3 regions of the Pseudomonas sp. Q1-7 genome follow, and region 1 is predicted to be linked to each of the others. Evidence: riboswitches for the same ligand, from Rfam matches in the RefSeq annotation. Region 1 holds a riboswitch; each other region holds the start of a gene.

Region 1 (9,777 bases):
CCAGTGGCTTGCTGCCGGCCGGCATGCCCAGCAGCGCAGCCAGGGCCTCGGGCTCGAAAAGCGACACCCAGCCCATGCCCAGGCCTTCGGCGCGAGCCGCCAGCCAGAGGTTCTGGATGGCGCAGGAGAGCGAGGCAAGGTCCATTTCCGGCAGCGTGCGACGGCCGAACACGTGGGCCTCGCGGCCGTCCATCAAGGCCGCCACCAGCAGTTCGGCGCAATCGAGGATGCCTTCCACCTTGAGCGTCATGAAGGCATCGGAGCGCTCGCCCAGGGCTTCGGCGGTGCGCACCCGCTCGGCTTCCACCAGGGCATGGATGCGTCGACGCAGTTCGGTGGAGGTGATGCGGATAAAGCGCCAGGGCTGCATCAGGCCGACGCTGGGCGCGTGATGCGCCGCTTCCAGCAGCCGCGCCAGCAGCTCGGGGGCCACCTCGCCACCGCTGAAGTGGCGCATGTCGCGTCGCTCGGCGATGGCCCGGTAGACCGCCGCGCGCTCATCCGGGCTGAAGGCGTGTTCGCTCATGGTCGGAACAGCTCCGCCGCCGCCCGTGGATTGGACGGCAGGTAGAAGTGGATATAGGACGCCGTCAGCCGGCCGATGCGGAACACCGCCTCGGCCACCGGTTTGTCATTGGGGCACAGGCCACGCACCAGGGGCTGGAGCGGCGAATCCAGCAACGAATGATGGAAGGTGTGCCCGCGCAGGCTGCCTTCGGGCAGCGGCGCCTCCTGCAGGGCCAGGGCCGCGAGGCGCTTCTGCATGCGTGCCTGGCCGGGCAGCAGGCCGAGCAGCTCGGCGCACTCGCCCCCTGCGTCCGTCAAGGACGCCAGCAGGTAGAGCATGCCGCCGCATTCGGCGAGGATCGGCTTGCCGGCCGCATGGTGGGCACGGATGGCCTCGGCCATCGCGCGGTTGCCTTGCAACTGGCGCAGGTGCAGCTCGGGATAACCACCCGGCAGGTAAAGGCTGTCCACCTCGGGCAGGCGCTCATCGTTCAGCGGCGAGAAGAACACCAGCTCGGCGCCCAGGCGCTGCAACAGATCGAGGTTGGCCTGATAGAGGAAAGCGAAGGAGGTATCACGCGCGACGCCGATACGTACGCCGGCCAGTTCGTTGCCCAGCGACTGCGGCTCGGGGGCCGCGAAGGTCACCGGGGGCGGCAAGGCCACTTCGGCGCTGGCGGCCAGGGCATCGGCGGCAGCATCGAGGCGAGCATCCAGGTCCGCCAGCTCCTCGGCCTGTACGAGCCCCAGGTGGCGGCTGGGCAGCTCCACATCCGCGCTGCGCGGCAGCGAGCCGTACCAGCGAATCCAGTCCGGCAGGCTGTCGCGGATCAGCTCGCTGTGACGCTGGCTGCCGACCCGGTTGCCGAGCACGCCGGCAAAGGGCAAGTCCGGCTGATACGTAGCCAGGCCCACGGCCAGGGCACCGAAGGTCTGCGCCATGGCTGCGCCGTTGATCACCCCGAGCACCGGCACACCGAAGTGCCGTGCCAGGTCGGCGGCCGAGGGCGAGCCGTCGAACAGGCCCATGACGCCTTCGATCAGGATCAGGTCGGCCTCCCCCGCCGCTTCCCAGAGCAGGCGGCGGCTTTCCGCCTCGCCGATCATCCACAGGTCCAGTTGGTAGACCGACGCGCCGGAGGCACGGGCGAGGATCATCGGATCGAGGAAATCCGGCCCGCACTTGAACACCCTGACCCGCCGCCCCTGACGGGTGTGCAGGCGCGCCAGGGCGGCGGTGACGGTGGTCTTGCCCTGGCCGGAAGCCGGGGCGGCGATCAACAGTGCGGGACAGGCGTGATCCATCAGAACTCCACGCCCTTCTGGGCCTTCACGCCGGCCTTGAAAGCGTGCTTGACCAGGCTCATCTCGGTGACGGTGTCGGCGGCGTCGATCAGGCCCTGGGGCGCCCCACGGCCGGTGGCGACCACGTGCTGGCGTTCGGGGCGGGACTCGATGTCCCTGAGCACCTCGTCCAGCTCCAGGTAGCCGTGCTTGAGGGCGATGTTCAGCTCATCGAGCACCACCAGGCCGATCCGCGGGTCGTCCAGCAGGCCGCGGGCCACCGCCCAGGCCGCGCGGGCCTTCTCGATATCGCGCTGGCGGTCCTGGGTATCCCAGGTGTAGCCCTCGCCCATCACGTGGTAGCTGACCTCGTCGGGGAAGCGGCGGAAAAAGTTCTCCTCGCCGGTGGACATGCCGCCCTTGATGAACTGCACCACGCCCACCTTGAGACCGTGGCCCAAGGCACGGGCAACCATGCCGAAGGCGGAACTGCTCTTGCCCTTGCCATTGCCGGTGTGCACCAGCAGCAGGCCGTACTCGCTCTGGGCCTGGGCAATCTTTTCGTCGACCACGGCCTTCTTGCGCTGCATGCGCGCCTTGTGGCGGGCATCGCGTTCGGCGGATTCGCTCATCGGACGTTCCTCCTCACAGGGCCTGGTAACGGACGGTGAAAAACACCGCCTGTCCCGGCTGGTTATAGTCCAGGGCGGTTTCGTAATCGGCGTCCAGCAGGTTGCTGACCTTGGCCTGCAGGCGCCACTCCTCGGTCAGCCAGTATTCGCCGCGCAGGTCCACCGTGGCGTAACCGGCAACGCGTTCGCGGTTGGCCAGGTCGTTATAGCTGCGGCCTTCGGCATGCACAGTGGCGCCGACGCCGAAGCGGCCGATGCGCCGATCGAGGTCCAGATTGAAGATTTCCTTGGCCCGACGCGGCAGTTCATTACCATCGTTGGCACCGGACTCGCGGTTCTCCGGGTCGAGAAAGGTCGCGTTGGCGCTCCAGTCCCAGCCCAGCCAGTGGCTGCCGACCACCAGTTCGAGGCCATCGATGCGCGCCTTGCCGATGTTGTTCGGGCCGCCGAACGGGCCGAGGGTGGAGTCGTAGGCGATCAGGTCATCCACATGGGTGCGGTAGGCATTGATCGACCAGTGGCCCCAGTCGTGCTGACCGGCGAGGGCGGCTTCGAAGCTCTCCGAGGTTTCCGCATCCAGGTCGGGATTGCCGTAGCCGGGGTAGTACAGCTCGTTGAAGCTGGGCGCCTTGAAGGCGGTGCCGTAGCTCAGGCTGAAACGCAGCGCTTCGGTCAGGGCATAGCCCCAGGCGGCGTTGCCGGTGTCATGAGTGCCGAACTGCTCGTTGTCGTCGCGGCGCAGGGCCAGCTGCCAGTCCTGGCGACCGGCCTGGCCGAGGTATTGGGCAAACCCGCCCTGGTTCTTGCGGGAGTCCTTGTCGAAGGCGGTGGAGCTGCTGATCCGGTCGCGCTGCCAGTCGTAGCCCAGGGTCAGCACATGCCCCTCGGCCAGGGTCAGGTCGTTGAGCCAGGAGGCGCTGTCGCGGGTGGAGTCGAAGCGCGCATCGAACACGCCATCGGTGTGGCTGGTGCTCTTGTCCTCGCTGCGGCCGGCCTGCAGGGTCACATCCCAGCGTTCCGCCGGGCTGTAGCGGACGCGGCCGCCCAGCAATTCCTGGCGGTTGTCTGCGTTGGCATTGTGGCCGCCCTGTGGGTGGAAGAAGCCCGACGAGTCGATGTCGTCGTAATCGTTGTGGGCCTTGGCGCGCATCAGCGTGCCATCCAGCTCCAGGCCGTTGTCGAAACGATAGCCGGCGCGCAGGTTGCCGGAGAGGTTGCGGTAGCCGTCGGCGTCCGGCTCGTAGTAGTCGCTGCCCTGACGGCGGGAGTTGATACCGTCGGTGTCCTGGCTGCTGACCCCCAGGCTGTACCAACCCTTGCCGTCCCCCCCGGAAACCCCGGCGCTGCCTTCGTAGCTGTCGTGGGTGCCGTAGCCGGCGGAGAACCAGGGCTTGGCCCCTTCCTGGCCGCCCTTGCGGGTGAAGATCTGGATCACCCCACCAATGGCTTCGGAACCGTAGAGGCTGGAACGCGGACCACGGACCACCTCGATGCGCTCGATCAACTCCACCGGCAGGTCCTGGAAGGCGGTGAGGCCGGCGCTCACCGAACCCACCTTGATGCCGTCGATCAGCACCAGCACGTGGTCGGACTCGCTGCCACGCAGGAACAGCGTGGTGTTCTTGCCCGGACCGCCGTTGTTGCTGAGGGTCACGCCCGGCACCTTCTGCAGCAGCTCGGGCACCGAACGCGCCTGGCTGCGCTCGACTTCTTCACGGTCGATGACCGTGGTAGCGGCGAGGCTGGCGCGCACCGGCCGCTCGCTGCGGGTCGCGGTAACCACCTGCTCGTCGAGGGTCAGCGGCGCCGCGACCAGGGAGGGGGAAATGAAGGTTCCGCCGAGCAGCGCAAGCGCCGCCGGCCTGAAGAAAGGCTTGCGAATCAAGGTCTGGGTCTCCGTCGTGCCACCCGCGCGACATCTACAAGGAATACTGCATGCGGAAGGCTCCGCGATGCCCTGTTTGCGCCAGGCCGGTCTCCGGGCTTGCGAGTGGAGCCGAAACTCCCGTGCCGCGCCTTCCCATGCCAGGGGCACAGTGGCCGATTGCGGCTGTCTACTCGCCTACCGTTGCGGGGGCAGCGCCGGATTCTTCGAAGGAATGGACCGGCTTCCCTGTTTCACCCCATTGGCCGAAGCCATGGGGCACCTGAGGCAGCGGCGAAGGTTAGAGACTCGGGGAGGCAGCGTCAATTCGAGCCACCCCCTCGGTTCAAGGATGCCGCTCAGCGTCTGCAGCGCGCCGTAGGTTGGGTTGAGGCACGAAACCCAACGAGCCCATGCCGGTAATCGCGCCATTGGGCCGCGCTGCGCTTGGCGCCAACCTGCGGTCCCGGTGGCGGCATACCCGTTAGCGCATGCGGTCCGCCGTAGGTTGGGTTGAGGCACGAAACCCAACGAGCCCATGCCGGTAATCGCGCCATTGGGCCGCGCTGCGCTTGGCGCCAACCGGCGGCGCGGGTATGCGGCTCAGCGTTTTCGGCAGAGGGTCAGGCCATCGCCCACGGGGAGCATCGAGAGATCGACGCGTGCGTCATTTTTCAGCGCGCTGTTCAGGGCCTGGATGGCGCGGGTGTCGGCGCTGTCCGGTGCGGCCTCGAGCACGCGGCCGCTCCACAACACGTTGTCGAAAAGAATCAGGCCACCCTGGCGCGCCAGGCGCAGCCCTTCTTCCAGGTAGGCCGGGTAATTGGCCTTGTCGGCATCGATGAAGATCAGGTCGAAACTGCCGCTGTCCAACTGCGCCAACGTCTCCAGGGCCGGTGCCAGGCGCAGTTCGATGCGGTCGGCGAGGCCGGCTTCCTGCCAATGGCGACGGGCGATGGCGTTGTAGTCGCCGGGCAGGTCGCAGCAGATCAGGCGGCCCTCGGCGGGCAGTTCGGCGGCCATGCACAGGGCGCTGTAGCCGGTGAAGGTGCCCACTTCGAGGATGCGCCGGGCACCGATCAGCTTCACCAGCAGCGCCATGAACTGGCCCTGCTCCGGGGCAATCTGCCAGCGAGCCATGGGCAGCGCGGCGGTTTCCGCGCGCAGGCGGGCGAGCAGCGGCGTGTCCCGCAGCGAGACCTGGAGGAGGTAGCCGTAGAGGGCGTCGTCGAGGTTCAGCGTGCGGTTGGTCATGGGGGCCTCAGGGGTTCTGCGCCATGCGTGGGTCGAAGATTACGCGCTTGGCGCTGAGATAGCTGCGCTGCCAGTAGCCGTCCGACAGGCTGTCGAGGCGCACCGTTCCGCCGGTGCGCGGCGCATGGACGAAGCGCCCCTCCCCCACATAGATGCCGGCATGGCTGACCTGGCCGCCGCCGTTGGTGGCGAAGAACACCAGGTCGCCACTCTGCAGAGCATCGAGGCCGATGCTGGGGGCGCGCATGGCGAGGAGCTCGCCGGTGGTGCGCGGCAGGCTGATGCCCGCGGCGTCGCGGTAGACGTAGCCGATCAGGCCGCTGCAATCGAAGCCGCTGTCCGGGGTGTTGCCGCCCCAGCGATAGGGCGTGCCCACCAGGCCCAGGGCGCGAAACAAGACGTCTTCGGCAGCCGGCGAGAACTGCTGCGGGACGGGGGATATGACGACGGGCGAGGAAGGCGGCGCCTTGCTCGCACAAGCGGTGAGCAGCGCGGCCAGGGCAAGGATGGCGAAGCGGTCCGGTGCAAGCATGGCAAGTCAGTCCTGACTTGAGGAATCCTCGCTAATGTGCTGATCGCACAGTGATATTGCAAGAAAAAGCTGTACGCTCAGGCAGAAAAAAGCCGAGGCGGCCACTGGGGCCGCCTCGGTTTGTCGTCTCGCAACCGGCGAGATCAGCGATGCAGCGGATGCGGGGTGTTCAGCGCCAGGACGCGCTTGGCTTCCATGTAGCTGGCCTTCCAGTAGCGGTCATCGAGGCTGTCGACGCGGACACCGCCGCTACGGCTGCTGCTGGAGTGGATGAACTGGTCGTCGCCGATGTAGATGCCTGCATGGCTGACGCGGCCGCGGCCACGGTTGTTGAAGAACACGATATCGCCGGGCTGCAGTTCGCTGCGGGCGATCACCGGGGCGTCCAGGTTGATCATCTCGCGGGTCGAGCGTGGCAGCTGGATGCCGGCTTCTTCCTTGAACAGGTAGCCAACGAAGCCACTGCAGTCGAAGCCGGTCTTCAGGGAGCGGCCGCCGAAGCGGTAAGGCGTGCCGACCAGTTCGAAGCCGCGCTCCAGCAGGCCGTCGGCCAGGGAGGGCATCTGGTAGGGCTCGTCGTCGGTGAGGTTGGCCAGGTCCAGGGCGGTGGGCTCGCGATCGGCGAGCAGCGAATCCGGCGCGCCATCGGCTACGGGCGCCTGGCTCTGGAACTGCGGTTGCTGCTGCGCGGTGTTCGCGCAAGCGGCGAGAAACAGGACGAAGGTGAGAGGCACGAGGGGTGCGAAGCGCTTCAGCATGGGCACGACCGTGTCGACTGGAATTTGATGAAGGCGCGACTATGCCCTCTATCAAATCGATTTGCAAATTTAATCGCCCAAAATGTGACTCAGCAGTCCTTGCAGAATATCTAAGGCCTTTCCTCTGAGGTGAACATCGACCACGGGGCTGAGGTCGGTGAGCGCCGGATTGATCTCCACGGTGAAACCGCCTGCATGGCGGGTGCGGAGCACGGGCTCGATGATGTAAGGAAAGCTCGCCGTGGTTCCCACCGAGATCACCGCATCGAATCCCTTGCGTAGCTCGGCGTAGAGGCTGTCGATGGCTTGCTCTGGGAGCATTTCCTCGAACAGCACCACGGGCGGTCGGAGGATACCACCACATTCCCGGCACCTGGGAGGCATTTCGCCCGCCAGATGTCGGGTGAGGTCGGAACTTTCCGCCCCGCAGGACTGGCAATACAGCGGCGACAGTTCGCCATGTATCTCGATCAGCCGCTCCGGCGGCGACCCCGCCTGGCGGTGATAGCCATCGATGTTCTGCGTCAGTACCCAGCATTCGGGCTTCAGTTGCTGCAGGCGGGCGATGGCGTCGTGACCGGCATTCGGGCGGGCGCCCAGGCAGGCATGGCCGAGCTGCGCCAGGTATTTCCAGCAGAGCGCCGGGTTGCGCTGCAGCATGGGACCGGACAGCGCCTCTTCGATCGGCAAGCCTTCCTCGGTCACGCCGTTGTACAGCCCGCCCAGCCCCCGGTAGGTCGGCAGGCCCGAATCGGCCGACAACCCCGCCCCCGTGATGACCAGGATTCGCCGAGCGTCCCTGAGCACGGCTGCGACCTGTGCGATGTCGTGGTCCTGCATCCCGATATCCTCCTCTGCGCCTCGCCGCCCTCCGCGCCGGGCGGAACGGGGCAAGCTTACGCGCAATGCCGGCCAGGCTCCCAGCATCGGGCCGCTGCGCTGATTCGGATTCGTCCCATTCGCCGCACGGCCGCCGCTTCCTACCATCCCCAGCCCTGAACCAGCGCCCCGCCGAAGGGCCTGCCCCAACGCTTACCCAATGCCGCGCAGCCACGCCTGCGGCGGCGCGAGCCCGTTCATGTCGAAAATTCGCCTCCTCATCAGCCTCACCCTCGTCTGCGGCACCTGGCTCGCCGGCCAGGCCAACGCCAATGTCGTGATCACCGGCAGCCGCATCCTCTATCCCTCGGACGCCCGCGAGCGCTCGCTGCATATGAGCAACCGGGCCGAATACCCCAGCCTGGTCCAGGCCTGGATGGACCGGGGCTCCGAGGATTCGACGCCGGAAACGGCCGACGCCCCCTTCATCGTCACGCCGCCGGTGTTCCGCATGGAAGGCCGCTCCGGCCAGTCCATTCGCCTGCGCTTCACCGGGGAGGAACTGCCGGCCGATCGCGAATCGCTGTTCTTCCTCAATGTGCTGCAGATTCCGCCGAGCCATGTCGACCAGGAGGGCCGCAACCAGTTCGTGATCATGCCCCGCCACCGCCTCAAGGTGTTCTACCGCCCCAAGACCATCGCCCAGGCTCCGCAGCAGGTGCCCGACCTGCTGAGCTTCGACGTCCGCGCCGAGGGCGACCACTGGCTGATCGGCGTCCGCAACCCCACCGGCTACTTCGTCACCTTTTCCGAAGTCGACGCAGGGCTGCGGGAGCAACGCGCGCCGGTGGCGTTCGACAGCAGCCTGCCGCCCTTCTCGAAGGCCGAATGGCGGGTACGGCGCGACAGCCTTCCCGGCCAGCCCGAAAGCCTGCGCCTGCTCCTGGTCACCGACCTCGGCGGGCGACTGGAAAAGCACATTCCGCTGACCCGCTGAGACATGGGACGTTTCACAGCACTCGCGCCGCTGGCCCTTGCGCTGGCGACAGCGGCGCCGGCCCATGCGGGGACGGACGCCGCCGGCTACAGCTTCGACAGCCATCTGCTGCGCGGTGTCGCCAGCGGGCAGTCACTGACCCGTTTCAACCGGCCCAATGCCGCCGTCCCCGGCACGTATGGGGTGGACGTCATCCTCAATGGCGAGTCCCTCGGCCGCCGGGACCTGCGTTTCGAGGAAGACGCCGACCACAGGCTGCAAGCCTGCTTCAGCCCGGAGGACCTGGCCGCCTTCGGCGTACTCCCCGAGTTGCTCGAGCCACTGCCGGCCGCGGCCAACCCCTCCTGCCGGCACCTGGCCGAAAGCCTCGACGGCGCCAGCGAACGGCTGGACTTTCCACGGCTGCGCCTGGAGCTGTCGATTCCCCAGGCGTCGCTGCACAGCCTGCCGCGCGGACACATCCCCGTCGAAGAATGGGATGACGGCGGCAGCCTCGGTTTCATCGGCTACAACGCCAGCCACTTCCGGGTCACCGCGCGGGACGGGCACAGCCATTCCAGCTACCTGGGGCTCAACGCCGGGCTCAACCTGGCCGGCTGGCGCCTGCGCCACCAGGCCAGCCTGAACACGGGCAACGACATGCCCAGCGTCTGGAAGTCCCTGCGCACCTACGCCCAGCGCAGCCTGCCGGGCCTGCAGAGCGAGGTGACCGTGGGCGAGACCTTCACCAGCGGCCAACTGCTGTCCAGCATGGGTTATCGCGGCATCCAGTTGGCCAGCGACGAGCGCATGCTGCCCGACTCGCTGCGCGGCTACGCCCCGACCGTGCACGGTATCGCCAACAGCAATGCGCGGGTGGTGATTCGCCAGGACGGCAACGAGCTCTACCAGACCACGGTGGCGCCCGGTCCCTTTGCGATCAACGACCTGTTCCCGACCGGATACGGCGGCGACCTGGAGGTGGAAGTCACCGAGGCGGACGGCCGCACCAGCACCTTCAAGGTGCCCTACTCGCCCATGCCCAACGCCCTGCGGCCGGGCCTCTGGCGCTACTCGCTGGCCGCCGGCCAGGTGCGCCACGGCGGCATGGACATGCCCCAGGCGTCGTTCGTCGAGGGCAGCTTCGAATA
Region 2 (9,777 bases), 1.3 Mb from region 1:
CGGGCGCTGGCGAGGATGCCCCGGGCGTATTTGCGCAGATTCCGGGCAAAGCGTTGGAGCGGCGCCAGACCGCTGTCCCGAGCATGCCGTAGCCAACTTCGCCAGCGCCGCCAGCCCTCTCGCACAGTGGGGGCGTACCAGACTTCCTTCAGGGCATCCTTGAGCACGTAGACCGTGGCCAGCGGCTGGTTGGCGTCGAGTAGCTCCTGCAACTGCACGGCTTGCCCGTCCTTCAGACTCTCGCGGTTGCGCAGCAACAGCCAGCGGCTCTGCTTGACCACCTTGCGCGCCGGTTTGTCCTGGCGCAGCAGGTTGGCCTGGTCGACCCGGATGCGGTCGATCACCTCGCGGCCGTAGCGCGCCACCACATGGAAGAGGTCGTACACCACTTCGGCCTGCGGGCAATGCCGCTGCACCTCCAGGTCGAACGCGGTGTTCATGTCCATCGCCACCGCCTCGATCTGTTGGCAGCGCTCGCCGAGCAGCTCGAAGAACGGACGAATCGCCTCACGGCTGTTGCCATGCCCCACCCACAGCACCCGTGTCCGCTCGGCATCCATGATCACCGTGGCGTAGCGATGGCCCTTGTGCAGGGCGAACTCGTCCATCACCAACCGGCGCACCTCGCCCGGATCGAACGCGCCGACGGCGGCTTCCAGGCGACGTTTATCGAGCTGCTTGAGCGTGTGCCAGTGCAAGCCGGTGAGGCGGCTGACGTGGCTGATCGGCAGCAGTTGCAGCAAAGCCTCGAGCCAGGCCTGCAAGCGCCGCGTCAGGCGTGACGCCGGCTCCAGCCAGGCGATCCGCTCGGTCACCCGCCCACAGCGCAGGCAGTCAACGCGGCGCACCGGCACCTGGAGCAGAACGCGCTGGTCGAGCAAGTCGCGATCGCGTACCCGACGCAGTCGGCACTCATGGATCAGCGGACAAGCTTGGCCGCAGCGCCCACATTCGGGGATGGCGTCGGCTCGAGGCTTGAGTTCGATCAGCAGGGTGTTGTCGGCAGAGGGGCGACAGGCGACGACTTCGTAGCCTGGCCAGAACTGGGCAAGATCAATAGGATGCACGGCGGCAGCAGGGAGTGGGGGTTGGTTCGTTTGGCGACTGCCAATTTACCCACTTCCCTGACTGTCAACGCGCTCTTCCCCCAGACTCCGCGAAGAACCAAGAAAAAAGGCACCCGAAGGTGCCTTGAGGAAAGCCGGGATGAAGGGAGCCCCATCCCGGTCGGCGCATCAGAGAATCGACAGCGGGTAGTTGATGATCAGGCGGTTCTCGTCGAACTCGTTGTTGCTGAAGTCGCGGCGGACGCTCGCGTTGCGCCACTTCACGCTGAGCGCCTTGAACACCCCTGACTGCACGACATAGGCCAGCTCGGTCTCGCGCACCCATTCCTTGCCGTCGGTCACCGTGCCGATGTGGGCGTCCTCGCCGCTGATGTAGCGGTTCATCAGGGTCAGCCCGGGCACGCCGAGGGCAGCGAAGTTGTAGTCGTGGCGCAGTTGCCAGGACTCTTCCTTGGCGTTGTCGAAGCTGGAGTTGTAGCTGTCGTTGGCCAGGGTGCCGCCGCTGGTGCCGTTGACGCGCATCCAGGCGTTGTCGCCGCTGACCTTCTGCAGGCCGAGGGAGAAGGTGTTGCCGCCGTATTTGGCGGAGAGCAGGGCGGACCAGGTGCGGTTGTCCAGGTCGCCGGCCAGGGCGCTGCCGTTCTCCTTGCCGTCGAAGTAGCCGAGGTTGGCGCCCAGGGTCCAGTCGCCCACGGGCTGGCTGTGCGTCAGTTGCAGGTACTGCTGCTGGTAGATGTCGTCCAGCTCGGCGTACCACAGGCCGACCAGGGTGCGCTTCTCGTTGAAGGCGTACTCGCCGCCGGCGAAGTTGAAGCGGTCCGAGGTGAAGGCGGCGCGGCCGTTCATCGACATATCTTCCAGGCTGGCGTCGTTGCGCGGGCTGTTCTGGCGGAACTGGCCGCCGTACAGGGTCAGGCCGTCGAGCTCCTGGGAGGTGACCTGGCCGCCCTGGAAGGTCTGCGGCAGGGAGCGGCCGTCGTCGGCGCGGAGGATCGGCAGCACCGGCATCCATTCGCCGACTTTCAACTCGGTCTTCGACACGCGCATCTTGCCGGCCGCGGCCAGGCGGCCGAAGTCGTCGGCTGGGCGGCCGTCGTCATGCACCGGCAGCAACTGGGTGCCGCGGGTGCCCTTGCCGCCGTCGAGCTTGACCGCAAGCAGGCCGAGCAGGTCCACGCCAAACCCCACCGGCCCTTCGGTGAAGCCGGAGCGGGCGTCGAGGATGAAGCTCTGGGTCCATTCCTCGGCCTTGCCCTGGGGGTTGGTCGGGTTCACGAAGTTGCGGTTGATGTAGAAGTTGCGCAGGTTCAGGCCGACCTTGGCGTCTTCGGCGAAGCCGGCGGCGTGGACGCTGGCGGGCAACAGGGCGAGGCCGCAGGCGAGGCTGCCGGCCCCCAGGAGGGTGGAGTGAAGGGCGGTGCGGAGGATCATTGTTGTTGTGCTCCGGGGTTTCTTGGGTTGAGCCGGCCCCTGCGCGCGGCGTGCGCACATCGACAGGGTGGGGGCAAGGTGTGGCCCTGGACTCAGGGCATGATCTGGCCGGGTGGCCAGGTATCAGCCGCGGCTAGCCGTCGGCGAATCCGCTGGGCGCCAGTCGGGCGCGCCGGGAAAACGGGAGAATGGCCTGGCTGGCGCAGGCCTGGCGGGATGCAGTGAAGCCTGGGAAGTCGAGGGTCATGGTGGGCCCCTGTGGCAGTCTTGTTCTTATGCTCTGTTATACGTTGTCGTACAACATGGCGGCGATTATCAACAGGCTGCTTCGCCGTTGTCAACGCGTATAAGGCTTTAGTTCAAGGGCGCTGGGGACGTCAGGGGAAAGGGCGACGGATGGTGGTTGTACGATAACGAGGCGTCTCCATGGAGATCGGCATGGGTTTCGCTTCGCTCTACGCCATCCCGGGGGAGCGCTCAGCGATACCAGCGCGGCGTATACACCCAATCCTCGCCATTGCCCTTGGGCACGCGGCGGGTCAGCGACGAGCCGACGATCACCAGGGTGCGCATGTCCACTTGATCCGGGGTCAGTTCGCCGAGGCTGGTGAGCGTGAGCTTTTCCGCCGGGCGGCCGATATCCCGGCCCAGCACCACCACCGTTTCCGGCTTGCGGTGGCGGGCGACGATGTCCAGGGCGCGGCCCAGTTGCCAGGGGCGGGCCCGGGAAATCGGGTTGTAGAAGGCCATGGCCAGGTCGGCGGCGGCGGCATGGTCGAGGCGGTCCTCGATCACGGCCCAGGGCTTGAGGTTGTCCGACAGGGAAATCAGGCAGAAGTCGTGGCCCAGCGGCGCACCGGCCTTGGCCGCCGTGGCCAGGGCGGCGGAAACGCCGGGGTACACCTGCAGCTCCACCCGCAGCCAGTCGGGATCGCGGGCGTCGTCGAGGGCTTCGAGCACGGCGGCGGCCATGGCGAACACCCCCGGATCGCCGGAGGACACCACCACCACGCGGCGGCCGCTGGCGGCCAGCTCGAACGCGTGGCGGGCACGCTGCAGTTCTTCACGGTTGTCGGTGCAGTGGGCCACCTGGCCGGGGCGCAACGGTCCGGCCATGCGGATGTAGGTGTCGTAGCCGAGCAGGTCCTCGGCCTCGTCCAGGGCCCTGCGCGCGGCCGGCACCATGAATTCGGCGGCGCCGGGGCCGAGGCCGATCACGCTCAGGCGTCCGCGCGGCTGGCCGAAATCCTTCGGGTCCAGCGGTTGCGCCGCGAGGTGGAGGTCCAGGGTTTCGCCCTGATGATGCAAGGGGGGCAGGGCCGCTTCGCCCTCGATGAAGCGCAACGGCACACCGAGTGCGGCGGCGCTGGCCGCCAAGGCGGCATCCGTCATGCGCTCGCGAGGCGCCAGCAGGCAGGCCAGTGCCTGCGGCGCCAGCCCGGCGGTGGATAGCGCCTCGTGCAGGCTGTCGGCCGTTACGTCGCCATGGATGCGGGCGAGGACGACGCGGGGGTGGATGAGCAGTTCGTCGCGTTCGGCGGGACGAGCCTCGGCGGTGATCTGGATGACCCGTCGCGCCGTCTCGGCCAGGGGCAGACGGGCGTCCTCCAGCCAGGGCGCGGCACCTTCGACCCGCACGTTTTCCCCGCCGAGCAGGTCGGCGACGAAGCGCTTGCCCTGCTCGATATCGGCCAGGGCATAGCCCGCCGGCGGGTCCAGCAGGCAGGTGCCGAAGCGCAGTTCGCCGCTGGTGGTGATGGCCGGCGCCACGTCCAGCGCGGCGGCGATTTCCCGCGCCATGCGGTTGACCCCGCCAAGGCCGCCGAGCAGCGGCACCACGGCGCTGCCGTCCTCCGCCAGGGCCAGTACCGGTGGCTCGGCACCCTTGCTCGCCAGCAACGGTGCCAGGGTGCGGATGACGATGCCGGCGGCGCACAGGGCGATGATCGGCGTGTCCTCGCGATAGAGCCCGCGCAGGGTTTCTCCGAACTCCGCGTAGTGGGCGTCGGCGCCTTCGACCCGGCCGGCGAGGCCGAGGATGCGCGCCTGTGGATAAAGCGCCTGGATTTTCCGGGCGACCGGCAGGCCGCTCGCGCCGAGAAGCAGGATGGCCGGTGCGTTGCGCTGTTGCATCAGCCTCTCCACTGCTGGCCGGGGATGACGATCATCGAGAAGTAGGGCGAGGCCATGGGGTCCACCTCGTCCAGCGGCACGATGCGCTGGTTGGCCATGGTGGCGCGCTCCACGTAGTGAGCGCGGTCGGCGATGCCGAGCTGCTGCAGCACCCGGCGCACCTTGTCGAAGTTGCGCCCGAGCTTCATCACCACGGCGGCTTCGGCGTCAGCGAGGCGCGTCTTGAGTTCGTCTTCCGGCAACACGCCGGAGAGTACCGAGAGGCTCTGGTTGCGGTACACCAGGGGCACGCCGAGCACCGCCGCGCTGCCCAGCATGGAGCACACGCCGGGCACCACTTCCACCTCGTAGCGCGCGGCCAGGCGGTCGTGCAGGTACATGTAGGAGCCGTAGAAGAATGGGTCGCCCTCACAGATCACCGCCACGTCGCGACCGGCGTCCAGATGCTGGGCGACCTGTGCGGCGGCGGTGTCGTAGAAGTCGCTGATCACGGTCTCGTAGGACAGCGGCGGTTCCAGCTTCTCGGTGGTCACCGGGTAGACCAGAGGCATGCGCTGCTGCGTCTCGCCGAGGTGCTGCTCGATGATGCCGAAGGCATTGCCGCCCTGGCCCTGGCTGGCCTTCGCCTTGGCCACGAAATAGCCGACCACGGCGGCCGACTGCAGCAGGCGCAGGGCCTTGAGGGTGATCAGTTCGGGGTCGCCGGGGCCCACGCCCAGGCCGATCAGCCGTCCCTTGCGTTCCATCATTCCACCTCCGTGGCCAGGGCGTTGACCGCCGCCGCCGCCATGGCGCTGCCGCCGCGCCGCCCGCGTACGATCACGTAGGGCACGCCACGGCTGTCGGCGGCGAGCAGGTCCTTGGATTCCGCCGCGCCGACGAAACCCACCGGGAAGCCGAGGATCAGCGCCGGTCTGGGGGCGCCGGCATCGAGCATTTCCAGCAGGTAGAAGAGCGCGGTGGGGGCATTGCCGATCACCACCACGCTGCCTTCCAGATGCTCGCGCCAGTGCTCCAGCGCTACCGCCGAGCGGGTATTGCCGCGTTCGCGGGCCAGCTCCGGCACGCCCGGATCGTTGAGGGTGCAGATGACCCGGTTGTCCGCCGGCAGGCGCGCGCGGGTGATGCCTTCGGCCACCATGCGCGCATCGCAGAGGATCGGCGCGCCAGCGGCGAGCGCCGCGCGGCCGGCGCTGCCCGCGCCGGGCGAGAAGCGCAGGTCCGCCACCACGTCGACCATGCCGCAGGCGTGGATCACCCGCACCGCGAGCTTTTCCAGGTCGGCGGGAATACCGCTGAGATCGGCCTCGGCGCGGATGATGGAGAAGGAGTTGCGATAGATCTCCTGACCATCGCGGATGTATTCGATCATGGGGTGGAACTCCAGGTGTCAGGAGGCGTGGCCAGCCGTTCGCCGGCCTCTTGGATGCTGAGGTCGCGCGCCAGCAGCCGGCCGAAGCCGGCGCCGCCACGCTGGTACAGGTCATAGCGCCCCGGGCCGCTGGCCAGCAGGGTAAACGGCGCCACATGGGCGGCGGCGCAGGAGCGCGGGCAGCCGCTGAGGTGCACCACGGCGTCCGCCGGCAGCCGCGGCGCCAGGGCCAGGGCGTCGGCCTTGGTGTCGGCCAGGCCCCGGGTGCAGCCGGCGGAACCGGTGCAGGCGACCAGCCGCGCGAAGGGCTCGCTCGCCCCGGTGGCAAGGCCCAGTCGCCCCATGGCCCGCAGGACCGCGTCAGGGTGCCGCGCGTTGGGCAGCAGCAGGGATTGCCAGGGCGTCAGGCGCAGGCTGCCGTCGCCCAGGTCGTCGGCGAGTTCGGCCAGCGCCTGGAGCTGAGCGGCCCCCAGCCGGCCCAGTGCGGGGGCGCCACCGACGTGGCGGCCGGCGTGCGTGCCCAGGTGGGCGAAGGGCTGTGGCGTGGGGCGGCACCAGTCGCCGGCCGGCAACAGGGGAACGTCCAGCCGCTGCTGCAGACGCAGCAGCAGGTCGCCCTCCGGGTATTGGGCGAGCAGGTGGCGCATGCGCGTCTGCTCGGGTGTCGCCAGTTCGAGGAACAGCGCCAGCACGGCTTCCACCAGGGCGGGCACCTGGTCGCGCGCTACCGCCGCCAGGGCAGGGGCATCGCCAGCGGCGTGCGGCGGACAGCCCGCCAGGCCGAAGGCGAACAGTGCCTGATCGCCATCGCCCATGGCCGACAGCCAGAGATCGTGGGGATGGTCGAGCATCGCCATGGCCTCGCCGCCGTCCAGCAGCAGGGCGAACTTGGGCGACAGGGCGTGGAAGCGCGTCTGGTCTTGCAGCAGCGCGAGGATGCGTTCGGCCAGCGGCGAGATATCCACCAGGGCGCTGCCGTCGAGGCCGGCCAGCGGGCTGACCATCAGGTTGCGCACATCGTCGGCGCCGGGGGAGCCCGCGCCCAGGCCGGCGGCCAGCAGGGCCCCGATCAGCGCGCCCTCGCCGCCCGGTTTCACGCCGCGAATCTGCAGGTTGGAACGGTTGGTCGTCTCGATCACGCCAGCGGCGTATGCGGTCGCCGCGGCCGCCACGGCGCGGGCCTGGCTCGAACCCAGGCGGCCACAGGGCAGCTTGATCCGGCAGATGCCGCCGTCCCTGGCCTGGACGATGCGCAGCAACCCCGGACAGGCCGAGGGGCGGACGGAGGGGACTGTGGGTTGCGCGTGCTTCACTCAGGTCACCATGGTTGGCGTCGCGGCGACCCGGTTCCCTTGGCAAGGGACAACGTTGCACCGATACACCCCGCTCGATGCGCGCACACGCGACTGGTTCCACCGGCAGGTCTCCTGGCTGGCAGGTCGTCGTCCTCTGCGGCCTTCCCGAAAATTCAGTGGCCTGTTCAGGTTGAGCAAATGCTGCTGCGCTCGATGATGGGGGCGTTGGCGACGGCCTTGCCTAATCTTCGCGCGCGACGCTTTCGATCAATCTGGAATGCATGGACTCGCTGCTTACAGTTGCGGGGGCAGCCACGGCTCGACCGTGTTCCCTCTTAGGCCGGGCTCGTCAGGTGAGCGCCGGCGACCGATGAAGGGCGCTATTATGCCCGCTTTGCCCGGAGCGGGGAAAAGGCTGCCTGTCGGAAGCCGGATATCCCGGGCGATTTCGGAAATGAGGACGGCAAATGCAGCCCTGGCTGACAGTGATTGGTATTGGCGAAGACGGCTACGCGGGCCTGGGCAAGGCGGCCCGTCACGCCCTGCTGGACGCCGCCGAGGTGGTCGGCGGAGCGCGCCAGCTCGACCTGCTGCCCCGCTGCATCCGCGCCCGCCGCACGCCCTGGCCGAGCCCCTTCTCTCTGGCGCCGGTGCTGGAAAAACGCGGTACGCCGATCTGCGTGCTGGCCAGCGGCGATCCCATGCTGTTCGGCGTCGGCGCCAGCCTGGCGCGGCAGGTTGCCAGCGCGGAAATGCGTGTGCTGCCCGCGCCTTCGTCCTGTTCGCTGGCGGCTGCCCGCCTGGGCTGGCCGCTGCAGGAGGTGGTCCTGCTGTCGCTGGTCGCCCGGCCCCTGGCCGTGCTGAATGCCCACCTGCATGAAGGCGCCCGCCTGCTGGTGCTGAGCAACGACGGCAGCAGCCCGGCCGCCGTCGCGGCGCTGCTGGCCGAGCGCGGTTTCGGCTGCAGCCGGCTGACCGTGCTGGAGCACCTGGGGGGCGAACGGGAGCGGCGTATCGACGGCGTCGCCGGTGAATGGCCGGCGGGCGACAACGCCGCGCTCAACCTGCTGGCCATCGAAGTCCAGGGCGACGCGGGCACCCGTGCGTTGCCCCTGACCACCGGCCTGGCGGACGACGCCTTCCGCCACGACGGCCAGCTCACCAAGCGCGACGTGCGCGCCATCACCCTGGCGCGGCTGGCGCCACGTCCGGGTGAATTGCTGTGGGACGTGGGCGCCGGTTGCGGCTCCATCGGCATCGAATGGATGCGCGCCCACCCGACTTGCCGCGCCATCGCCATCGAAGCCAACGCGGAGCGCCAGGCGCACATCGCCCACAACCGCGATGCCCTCGGCGTGCCCGGCCTGCAACTGGTGGCTGGCGAGGCTCCGGCGGCGCTGGACGGCCTGCCCGCGCCGGACGCCCTCTTCATCGGCGGCGGCGTCACCGAAGCCGGCGTGCTGGACACCTGCTGGAGCCGGCTGAAGCCTGGCGGACGGCTGATCGCCAATGCCGTGACCCTGCAGAGCGAGGCCGTCCTGATGGCCTTCCGCACAGCCCATGGCGGCGAACTCACGCGCATCGCCGTGGCCCAGGCCCAACCACTGGGTGGCTTCGACACCTGGCGTTCGGCCCTGCCGATTACCCTGCTTGAGGTGACCAAGCATGCGTAGGTTGGTGCCGAGGAACGAGGCCCAGCATCGACGCGTTGGGCTTCGCTGCGCTCAGCGCCAAGCTGAACCTCTGAGTGGACCCGCCATTGCCCATGCGTGACGAAACCCCCGAACAGCCCGCGCCCCTGCGCAGCGGCTACACCACCGGCAGCTGCGCCACGGCGACCAGCCTGGCGGCGGCGCGCCTGTTGCTGGGCGGGGAGGCGACGGATGCGGTGGAAATCGTGCTGCCCAAGGGGCAGCAGGTGCTGATGCGCCTGGAGTTCTGTCGGCTGATGGGCGGCGGCGCCGAAGCCGGCACCCTGAAGGATGCCGGCGACGACCCGGACGTGACCCACGGTGCGCTGATCTATGCCCAGGTGCGCCTGGCCGCCGAAGCCGGCGTGCGCTTCCATGCCGGCCCCGGCGTCGGCACCGTCACCAAGCCGGGCCTGACCCTGGCCGTGGGCGAGCCGGCGATCAACCTGGTGCCCCGGCAGATGATCACCGAGCACCTCACCCGCCTCGCTGCCGAGCGCGGCTACCGCGGCGGATTCGCGGTGACGCTCTGCGTACAGGGTGGCGAGGAGCTGGCGCTGAAGACCATGAACCCGCGTCTGGGCATCCTCGGCGGCCTGTCGATTCTCGGCACCACCGGCATCGTCAGGCCGTTCTCCTGCTCGGCCTACATCGCCTCCATCCACCAGGGGATCGATGTCGCCCGTGCCAATGGCTTCCGCCACCTGGCCGCCTGCACCGGCAACGCCAGCGAGGACGCCATGCGCCGCCGCTACCACCTGGACGACACCGCGCTGATCGAAATGGGC
Region 3 (9,777 bases), 1.2 Mb from region 1:
TACTTTGGCGCCTGCATCCACGTGCCGCCACCGCCGTCGAACCAGATCGTCCATGTGAAAAGCGAACTGGGTGTGCTGCTGGATGCCCTCTACCAGCCCTTCTGGATCGAGGGGCCCCTGCGGGTGCAGGCCAGCAGCAGCGAGCTGGCCGAAGCCGGCTACCAGATGGACGCGAACAAGATCTACCCCTACGAATCACCCGCCAGCTGACCCTGGATACGCCAAGGCCCGGATTTACCGGGCCTTTTTGCCGTCCGCACCCAGCGGCATTGCTCTGGATCAAGATACGAAGCTTCCTAACTAACGAAACTGGCACCAGTCCAACACACTTAGAACCGACTGGAGCCATCCATGCGCAAGCATCTTCTTACCGCCTCCCTGCTCGCTCTCGCCGTTGCCTCGCCCCTGGCCCAGGCCCACAAGGCCGGCGATGTGATCGTCCGCGCAGGCGCCGCCACCGTCGCCCCGAATGAAGACAGCTCCGCCTTGTCCATCGCCGGCACCAAGGTCGGTGGCACCAAGGCCACCCTGGAAAACGACACCCAACTCGGCCTGACCGGCACCTACATGCTCACCGACCACATCGGTCTGGAACTGCTGGCCGCCACCCCCTTCCAGCACGAAGTGGGCGTGAAAGGCCTGGGCGGCCTCGACGGCAAGCTGGCCGACATCAAGCAACTGCCGCCGACCCTCAGCCTGCAGTACTACCCGCTGGACCCGAATTCGGCCTTCCAGCCCTATGTCGGCGCGGGCATCAACTACACCCTGTTCTTCGACGAGGACCTGACCAGCGCGCGCAAGGCCCAGGGCTTCAGTAACCTGGACCTGGACGATTCCGTGGGCCTCGCCGCACAGGTGGGCATGGACTACATGCTGACCGACAACATCCTGCTCAACGCCGCCGTCTGGTACATCGACATCGACACCCAGGCCACCACCGACCTGGCCGGTGTCGGCAAGGTCAAGGTCGATGTGGACGTGGACCCATGGGTCTACATGGTGGGTGTCGGCTACAAGTTCTGAGAACCTGCCCATGACCCGCTGCGCGTCGGAATAACTGCGTTGGAAATGGCTTCGGATGTGCTCATTTACAGCTCGTGAACTCCGCATCCTCAGCCATATCCGCCTTGTTCTTCTCTAGCTCGCAAGCTCATGGACAGGTTCTGACCCAGTTCTTTCAAGGCGCCTCCGGGCGCCTTTTTCGTATCTGGAGGAATACACAGGATGGGGGTGGGAGCGAATTCATTCGCGAAAGCAGGACGCAGTCCTGCCCAAGGACTCATGGGGCCGCAATGCGGCCCGGCGCGAATGAATTCGCTCCCACCAGGGAAACCATAGGCAGGTCAGGCGGGCTCAGCGCCCCAGCAGGCGCGCCACGCCCTCGCGCAGCGGTGTCGCCGTGGGGAAGTCGTAGCGCAACAGCAGGCGCGCGTTGTTCGCCCGCGAGTGGCGAATATCCCCGGCACGCGGCTCGGCATGGGTCACTGGCGGCAGGTCGCCCAGCACGTCGCCGATGGCGGCGAGCAATTGCTTGAGGCTGGTGGCCTGGTTGAGGCCGACATTCACCGGGCCGGCCTCCAGCCACTCCGCTTCCAGCGCCTGCACCAGCACCTGCACCAGGTCACCGACGTAGACGAAGTCGCGGGTCTGCTCGCCATCGCCGAACAGGGTGATCGGCAGCCCGGCCAGGGCGCGCTCGGTGAAGATGCTGATCACCCCGGAATAGGGCGAAGACGGGTCCTGGCGCGGCCCGAAGATGTTGAAGAAGCGGAACACCGCCGGCTCCAGGCGATGTTCGCGGCGGTAGAAGTCCAGGTACTGCTCGCTGGCCAGCTTGTCCACCGCGTAGGGCGTCAGCGGCGCCTTCGGCGTGTCTTCGTCGATGGCCGTGCCTTCGCCGTTCTGGCCGTACACCGCCGCGCTGGACGCGAAGACCACCCGCTTCACGCCGTGCCGGCGCATGGCCTCGCAGACGTTCAGGGTGCCGATGAAGTTGCTCTGGTGGGTCGCCACCGGGTCATCCACCGAGGCCTGCACCGAAGCCACGGCCGCCAGGTGCGCCACCGCCTTGCAGCCGGACATGGCACGCGCCACCACGGCGGCATCGGCCACGTCGCCCTCAATGAGTTCCAGCCGCTGGTTATCCAGTTGCAGGTTGGCGCGCTTGCCGGTGGAGAGGTTATCCAGCACACGCACGGCGTGGCCCTTGGCAAGCAGCGCATCGGCCAGGTGCGAGCCGATGAAACCGGCGCCGCCCGTAATGAGGATGGGAGAATCAGCCATGGCGGTAGTAACGATCCAGCAGGGTCGGCAACGCGGCGCGCCAGGCGCGCGGCTTGATGCCGAAGGTGTGGAGGATTTTCTTGCAGGCCAGCACCGCGTTCTGCGGTTCTTCCGCCGCGTCGGGGCGGGCGGCGTGGGCCTGGGGCGTGATGTCCTGCACCTTCAGCGGGTGCAGGGCGCGGGCCTCGGCGAGCAGCGCCTGGCCCAAGGCCAGGGGTGTGGTCGCCTCGTGGCCGCCGTAGTGGTAGGTCCCCCAGAGCGGCGCGGAGCAATCCAGTTGCTTGAGCACGGCCAGCAGCACCCGCGCGGCATCGTCCACCGGCGTGGGATTGCCCCGGCGGTCGTCGGCCAGGCAAATCTCGTCGGCCTGTTCGGCGCGGCCGAGGAAACGCCCGAGGGCACCTTCGCGGCTGTCGTCGAGCAACCAGCCGAAGCGCAGCAGCACGTGCTTGGGGCAGGTCGCGCGAACGCTCTGCTCCATGCGCCAGATCGCCTGGCCACGCGCGCTGAGGGGGACGGTTTCGTCCTTCTCGCTGTAGGCGGTGGCGCGGGAACCGTCGAACACCCGATAGGTGGAAGGTTGCAGCAGGACGATGCCGTGGTGCTGGCAGAGTTCGGCCAGACGCTCCACGCCGCGCTCCTGGGCGGCCAGGCGGGCATCGCTGACTTCGTCGGCCTGGAACCAGTCGAAGTAGTAGGCGAGGTTGACCACGGCGTCGGGCCGGGTGTCATCGAGCAGCTGCGTCAGGCTGGCGGCGTCCCAGCCCTGTTCGGGCGGACGCGGAGCGAGAAATCCAATGTCTTCCTCGGCCCCCAGGCGAATCAGCGCCTGTCCGAGTGAATTGCCGCCACCCAACAGCATCAAGCGCATTCGCATAGAGAAAAAGGTCGCTTAAAGCCGGTTAGAGGGAGTGGGCGGGTCATTCGCCCGCCGCTTAAGAGCCGCATTCTGCGGGTTTCACCGCCGTACGTCACTAACCGCGTGGCGGCTCCGCCCGCGCCGGGCGGAACAGATGGCTGTGCTCGGCGCGGTAGAGGGAGGAATCGGCGAAGCCCTCGGCGGCCAGCACCTCACCCACCAGGATCAGCGCGGTGCGGCGGAAATCCCGTGCCGCCACCTTGGGCAGGATGTCGCCCAGGGTGCCGGTGACCTGCTCCTGGTCCGGCCAGCTGGCGCGGTGGATCACCGCGATCGGGCACTCGGCGCCGTAATGCGGCAGCAGTTCTTCGACAATTTTCGCCAACTGGCTTACCCCCAAGTGAATGGCCAGGGTCGCACGGTGCCGCGCCAGGTCGCCCAGCGCTTCGCCTTCCGGCATCCGTGTCTTGCTGGCGTAGCGGGTGAGGATCAGCGTCTGGGACACCTCCGGCAGGGTCAGCTCGCAGCCCAGCAGGGCGGCGCAGGCGGAGGTGGCAGTCACCCCCGGCACCACGTCGTAGGGAATGCCCCGCGCACGCAGGTGGCGGATCTGCTCGCCGATGGCGCCGTAGAGGGACGGATCGCCGGAATGCACCCGCGCCACGTCCTGCCCCCTGGCGTGGGCCTCGGCCAGCAGGGCGACGATTTCCTCCAGGTGCAGTTCGGCGGTATTCACCACGCGCTCTGCGCAATGCCCGGCCAGCACCGCTTCCGGCACCAGCGAACCGGCGTAGAGGATCACCGGGCAGGAGCGGATCAGCCGCTGGCCCTTCACCGTGATGAGTTCCGGATCGCCGGGGCCGGCGCCGATGAAATAAACGGTCATGGCCGTTCTACCTCGTGCTGGAGGCAGGCCAGGGCACAGGTGGCGCTGGCGCTGCGGCGTTTGTCGATGAGCAGGACGGCGCGACTGCCAAACAGGGTGTCAGCCAGGGCCAGGGCGGCGGCTTCGGCCACCCCCGCACTGCCGCTGGCCGCGCGCACCGGCTCGGAAGGCTGGCTAAGGCGCCGTTCCTGGGCAACCAGCTTATCCACAGGCAGGCAATGCAGCGGGAGCCCCAGCTCCCTGGCCAGGTCGTTCAGCCCGGGCTCCGCCGCCTTGCCTTCGGCGCTGGCCAGCGCGACCAGCGCCTCGAAGGACGCGCCGGCCTCGGCCAGGCACTGCCGCAGCAGGCCTTGCAACTCGTCCGCCGGGCAGCCGCGTCGGCAACCCAGCCCGGCGACCAGTTTCAAACGGAGGGCGACGCGTGGCGCTGGTGCAGCCAGGCGGCGGCCCAGCCCAGCACCGCCCAGAACAGGGCATTGGTGATCAGCGAGGCCGCGATGAACGCGTGCTCCAGGGCTTCAGGCGCTAGGCTGGTGTGGACGTCCGGTTGCGGCGCGCCCAGCAGATGCGGGATCACCAGCAGCAGCAGGCCGGCCACGCGCAGGGCCCAGTGGCGGCCGAAGGCGATCAGCGCCAGGCCCACAGCGGTGGCGCAGGCGGTGCCTACCCACCAGGTCTGGCGCTGGGCCAGATCGGCGGCGGCGGTGCCCGGCAGCTCCGGCGGCAGGCCGAGGGACGGCGCCAGGGCGAAGGTGGCAAAACCGCCCAGCCCCCAGAGCAGGCCCTGCCAGGCGCGGGTCGGGCCGCGCAGGCTGAACAACCCGGCGAGGATCAGGGCGAAGCCCACCGCCACCACCAGGTTGCTGCCCCCGGTGGCGAGGGTGCGCTGCCAACCGTCTTCCGGGGCCCAGGCTTCGTCGCTGTGATCGTGGATGTGGGCCACGGCGGCGCCGCCGTGTTCATGCTCGTGGGGCTGTTCCACAGGCGCCGGCTCGGCGGTCTCGTAAGTCTCCGCCTGGAGGATCAGCGGCGTGACCCACAGACTCTGCAACAGGGTCAGCACCAGGGCGGCGATCAGGCCGGCGAACCCGGCGGTCTGGGCAATGCGCTTGATCATCGGAGCTTACTCAGTGGCAGGGGAAGGCGGCGCTGTGGCGGGTGTCGTGGGCGGCGTTGTGCACAGCCTCGATATGCGAGAAGCCGGCGAAATACACCAGGGACAGGCCGATCAGGCCGGCACCGATGGCCAGGACGAGACGCTGGGCCAGGGTCGATGACGAAGCGGCGGAATGGGACAGGGTGCGGCTGGACATGGAGGTTCCCTCTGCGTTGCGAGTGATGGCGGCAGGGGAACGCGCATGAGGGAAGCGGGCGCACAGGCACCCCGATTTCCGGCTTGCGCCCGCCCACCGCGGGTTGCCAAAACGTGATCAGGCCGGTCTCCGGGCTTGCGACGCCTGCCGATGGCAGGATGGGCTTGCCTTCCCATGCCCGAAAGCACAGTGGCCTACTAATCCCTACGTTCGCTTACCGTTGCGGGGGCAGCGTCGGACTTATCCGAAATTGGATGCACCGACTTCCCGTTTCACCTCGCGTACGGCGACGCAAGGCACCTGAAAAATCCGCGCTAGGACAACACGAGACCGACCAAGCGTCAACTGGCGCGATTGACCGCCGTTGGCGCCCTGCGTAGCCTTCGCCCTTTCGAGGTTCTCCGGGCACGTCCCGGAGCTAAGAGGGAACGTGGTCAAGGCCACGGCTGCCCCCGCAACTGTGATCGCCGCGAACGCCTTCGAAATGCCACTGCTTCATGCGGGAAGGCGAAGGAAAGGCCCCGAAACGGGCCGGGCGAGAGCCAGGAGACCTGCCTCGACGACATTCCACACAACCGGGCGGGGTGATCCGGTGGCGAATCCGTTGCGCGGGGCGAGCCCCGCTGCGTTCGTCATGCCCGCCGACCGACCACGCAGAGGCGCGCATGAAAACCCTGGCCAAGCTCCCCGTCACCATCGTCACCGGCTTCCTCGGCGCCGGTAAGACCACCCTGCTCCGTCACATGCTGGACTCGGCCTCCGGCCGGCGCATCGCGGTGATCGTCAACGAATTTGGCGAGCTGGGCATCGACGGCGAAATCCTCAAGCAATGCGCCATCGGCTGCAGCGAGGAAGAGGCCGTGGGCCGCGTCTACGAGCTGGCCAACGGCTGCCTCTGCTGCACCGTGCAGGAAGAGTTCTTCCCAGTGATGCGCGAGCTGGTGGCACGCCGTGGCGACCTCGACCAGATCCTCATCGAAACCTCCGGCCTGGCCCTGCCCAAGCCACTGGTGCAAGCCTTCCAGTGGCCGGAAATCCGCAACGCCTGCACCGTCGACGCGGTGATCACCGTGGTCGACAGCCCGGCCGTGGCCGCCGGCACCTTCGCCGCCCACCCCGAACAGGTGGACGAGCAGCGCCGCCAGGACCCGAACCTGGACCACGAATCGCCGCTGCACGAGCTGTTCGAGGACCAGTTGGCCAGCGCCGACCTGGTGGTGCTGAACAAGGCCGACCTGCTCAGCGCCGACGCCCTGGCCGCGGTGCGCGCCGAGGTGGCGGAAGAGCTGCCGCCGGCGGTGAAGATCGTCGAGGCCAGCGCCGGCAAGCTGCCGCTCGATATCCTCCTGGGCCTGAATGCCGAGGCCGAGCTGCACATCGACAGCCGCCCCACCCACCACGACCACGAAGGCCACGAGGACCACGATCACGACGAGTTCGATTCCTTCCACGTCGACCTGCCGGACGTGGACGAAACCACGCTGCTCAGCGCCCTCGGCCAACTGGTGGAACGCCACGCCATCCTGCGCATCAAGGGGTTCGCCGCCATCCCCGGCAAACCCATGCGCCTGCTGGTGCAGGGCGTCGGCAAGCGCTTCGACAAGCACTTCGACCGCAAATGGCTGGCCGACGAACCCCGTGGCACCCGCCTGGTGGTGATCGGCCAGGAGCTGGACCAGGTCGCCATCGCCAATGAGCTGCGGACTGCGCTGGCATGAGGCACGCACAACGCCCCTCCCCCATCGGGAGAGGGGCCGGGGGTGAGGGCAATAGCCGGGCGCGGGGACCTTCCCTCCCCCCAACCCTCTCCCAGAGGGAGAGGGGGTAAAAGAGCATGCACCTCCTGCGCACCCAACCCGGCGGCTTCGTCCCCGACGACGGCATCGCCCACCTGGCCCAGACGCCTGCCGAGCTGGTGATTCTCTGCAGCGGCGACTCCCACCTGGCGCTGCTGGCCGAGGCCGCCCGCGAGCTGCCGGCGGACTACCCCAGCCTGCGCCTGGCCAACCCCATGCAGTTGCAGAACCACGCCTCGGTGGACCTCTATGTCGACGAAGTGCTGCAACACGCCAAGGTGATCCTCATCTCGGTGCATGGCGGCGTCGGCTACTGGCGCTACGGCATCGAGCAGTTGGTGACGCTGGCCGAGCGTGGCGCGACGCTGATACTGGTACCCGGTGACGACCGCCCCGACCCGGAGCTGACCGGCCTGTGCAACGTGCCCGCCGAAGAGGCCGAACGCCTCTGGCAGTACCTGCGCCAGGGCGGCCTGGACAACGCGCGACAGCTCTTCCATTGCCTGGCCAGCCGCTGGCTTGACCGCGACTACCCCTGGAGCGAACCCCGCGCCTTGCCCCGCGTCGCCCTCTACCACCCGCGCCTGAGCCCGGCGCGCTTGGACGACTGGCAATCCGAGTGGCAGCCCGGACAGCCGGTGGCCGCCCTGCTCTTCTACCGAACCCACTTGCAGGCCGCCAACACAGCCTTCATCGACAGCTTCTGCGCGCGCATCGCCGCCCAGGGCCTGAATCCGCTGCCCATCGCCGTCGCCAGCCTCAAGGAGGCCGAATGCCTGGAGACGGTGGAGCACTGGCTGGACGCGGCCGACGCCAGTCTGATCATCAACACCACCGGCTTCGCCCAGTCCAACCCGGACACTCCCGGCCCGCGCCCGTTCCGCCGCGACATTCCGGTGCTGCAGGCCATCTGCTCGCTGGACAACGAACCGCTCTGGCGCGAAAACCCGCAAGGCCTGGGCCCGCGCGACCTGGCCATGCACATCGCCCTGCCGGAACTGGATGGCCGCATCATCACCCGCCCCATCAGCTTCAAGGGCCTGGCCTGGCGCAGCGAGCGCAGCCAGAGCGACGTGGTCTGCTACCTGCCCCAGGTCGAGCGCATGGACTTCGTCGCCGAATTGGGCCGGCGCTGGTGCGCGCTCGCGCGCAAGGCCAACGCCGACAAGCGCGTCGCGCTGATTCTCGCCAACTACCCCACCCGCGACGGCCGCATCGGCAACGGCGTGGGCCTGGACACCCCGGCAGCGGCGCTGAACATCCTGCGCGCCCTGGAGGCCGAGGGTTATCCCGTGGCCGGTCTGCCGGACAGCGGCACGGCACTTATCCACAGCCTGCTGGGTGGCGTCAGCAACGACCTGGACAACCTCGACCTGCGTCCCTGCGCGCAAAGCCTGGCGCTGGCCGATTACCTCGCCTGTTTCGCCCGCCTGCCGGAGGCCAACCAGCACGCGGTGCGCGCGCGCTGGGGCGAGCCGCAGCAGGACCCGATGTTCCGCGCCGGAAGGATGATGGTCGCCGGCCTGCGCTGCGGCCTCGCCTTCGTCGGCATCCAGCCGGCACGCGGTTACCAGTTGGACCCGGCGGCCATCTACCACGATGCCGACCTCGTGCCGCCCCACGGCTACCTGGCCTTCTACTTCTGGCTGCGGGAGGTCTTCGCCGCCGACGCGCTGGTCCACGTCGGCAAGCACAGCAATCTGGAATGGCTGCCGGGCAAGGGCGTCGGCCTGTCCGCCGAGTGCTGGCCGGACGCGGTGATGGGCCCCTTGCCGAACATCTACCCGTTCATCGTCAACGACCCCGGCGAAGGCGCCCAGGCCAAGCGCCGCGCCCAGGCGGTGATCATCGACCACCTGATGCCGCCGCTGACCCGCGCCGAGACCTACGGGCCCCTGCGCGACCTGGAACGGCTGGCCGACGAATACTACGACGCGACCCTGCTCGACCCGCGCCGGGCCGTGCAACTGCGGGGAGAAATCCTCGAACTGGTGAGGGCAACCTCACTCGACCGCGAGCTGAACCTCGGCCTCAACGACGACGCCGACAGCTGGCTGCCGCAACTGGATGCCTACCTCTGCGACCTCAAGGAATCGCAGATCCGCGATGGCCTCCATGTGTTCGGCGAGTCGCCGTCCGGACGCCTGCGGGATGACACCCTGCTGTCCCTGGTGCGGATACCGCGCAGCGATGGCAAGGGCGCCAACGCCAGCCTGCTGCGTGCCCTGGCCAGTGACCTGAAACTGGGAAGCGACCCGCTCGACCTGAACTGGGGCGAGCCCTGGCAAGGCCCGCGCCCTGCGGTGCTGGACGCCATCAGCGCGGAACCCTGGCGCAGCAATGGAGACACCCGCGAACGCCTGGAACTGCTCGCCCTGGGCCTGATCGAGACCCGCGACTTCGGCTCCATCGGCGCCGCCAGCGATGCGGTTATCCACAACCTGCGGACCCGGATCGCCCCCACCCTGGATGCCTGCGGCGGCGCCGAAATCGGCGGCGTGCTGGCCGCCCTGGAAGGCCGCTTCGTCCCGCCGGGCCCCAGCGGCGCGCCGAGCCGCGGCCGCCTCGACGTACTGCCCACAGGGCGCAACTTCTTCACCGTGGACGTGCGCAATCTACCCACGCCCACCGCCTGGCGCC

The links. A riboswitch is a leader RNA that binds a small molecule or an ion and turns the genes downstream of it on or off. The one in region 1 is predicted to bind cobalamin.
Region 2: linked by a shared signal. The riboswitch ahead of cobG (precorrin-3B synthase) and the one ahead of btuB (TonB-dependent vitamin B12 receptor) in region 1 are both predicted to bind cobalamin.
Region 3: linked by a shared signal. The riboswitch ahead of cobW (cobalamin biosynthesis protein CobW) and the one ahead of btuB (TonB-dependent vitamin B12 receptor) in region 1 are both predicted to bind cobalamin.

Annotation. Positions count from the first base shown of each region.
Region 1 is NZ_CP116304.1:2,148,019-2,157,795, reverse strand. It holds gene bluB (5,6-dimethylbenzimidazole synthase) at 1-526, opposite strand, end outside; gene PJW05_RS10020 (cobyrinate a,c-diamide synthase) at 523-1,812, opposite strand; gene cobO (cob(I)yrinic acid a,c-diamide adenosyltransferase) at 1,812-2,423, opposite strand; gene btuB (TonB-dependent vitamin B12 receptor) at 2,437-4,308, opposite strand; cobalamin riboswitch at 4,376-4,589, opposite strand; gene PJW05_RS10005 (O-methyltransferase) at 4,891-5,541, opposite strand; gene PJW05_RS10000 (C40 family peptidase) at 5,549-6,073, opposite strand; gene PJW05_RS09995 (C40 family peptidase) at 6,217-6,831, opposite strand; gene PJW05_RS09990 (NAD-dependent deacylase) at 6,901-7,671, opposite strand; gene PJW05_RS09985 (fimbrial biogenesis chaperone) at 7,910-8,647, shown strand; gene PJW05_RS09980 (fimbria/pilus outer membrane usher protein) at 8,651-9,777, shown strand, end outside.
Region 2 is NZ_CP116304.1:884,231-894,007, forward strand. It holds gene PJW05_RS04025 (ISL3 family transposase) at 1-1,067, opposite strand, end outside; gene PJW05_RS04030 (OprD family porin) at 1,236-2,498, opposite strand; gene cobJ (precorrin-3B C(17)-methyltransferase) at 2,976-4,631, opposite strand; gene PJW05_RS04040 (precorrin-2 C(20)-methyltransferase) at 4,631-5,380, opposite strand; gene PJW05_RS04045 (precorrin-8X methylmutase) at 5,377-6,003, opposite strand; gene cobG (precorrin-3B synthase) at 6,000-7,316, opposite strand; cobalamin riboswitch at 7,404-7,685, opposite strand; gene cbiE (precorrin-6y C5,15-methyltransferase (decarboxylating) subunit CbiE) at 7,766-8,971, shown strand; gene PJW05_RS04060 (cobalt-precorrin-5B (C(1))-methyltransferase) at 9,064-9,777, shown strand, end outside.
Region 3 is NZ_CP116304.1:900,986-910,762, reverse strand. It holds gene PJW05_RS04145 (DUF3299 domain-containing protein) at 1-210, shown strand, start outside; gene PJW05_RS04140 (OmpW/AlkL family protein) at 352-1,023, shown strand; gene PJW05_RS04135 (NAD-dependent epimerase/dehydratase family protein) at 1,354-2,283, opposite strand; gene PJW05_RS04130 (sugar nucleotide-binding protein) at 2,276-3,160, opposite strand; gene cobM (precorrin-4 C(11)-methyltransferase) at 3,258-4,028, opposite strand; gene PJW05_RS04120 (cobalamin biosynthesis protein) at 4,025-4,435, opposite strand; gene PJW05_RS04115 (CbtA family protein) at 4,432-5,145, opposite strand; gene PJW05_RS04110 (CbtB domain-containing protein) at 5,156-5,341, opposite strand; cobalamin riboswitch at 5,445-5,660, opposite strand; cobalamin riboswitch at 5,719-5,914, shown strand; gene cobW (cobalamin biosynthesis protein CobW) at 6,007-7,059, shown strand; gene cobN (cobaltochelatase subunit CobN) at 7,176-9,777, shown strand, end outside.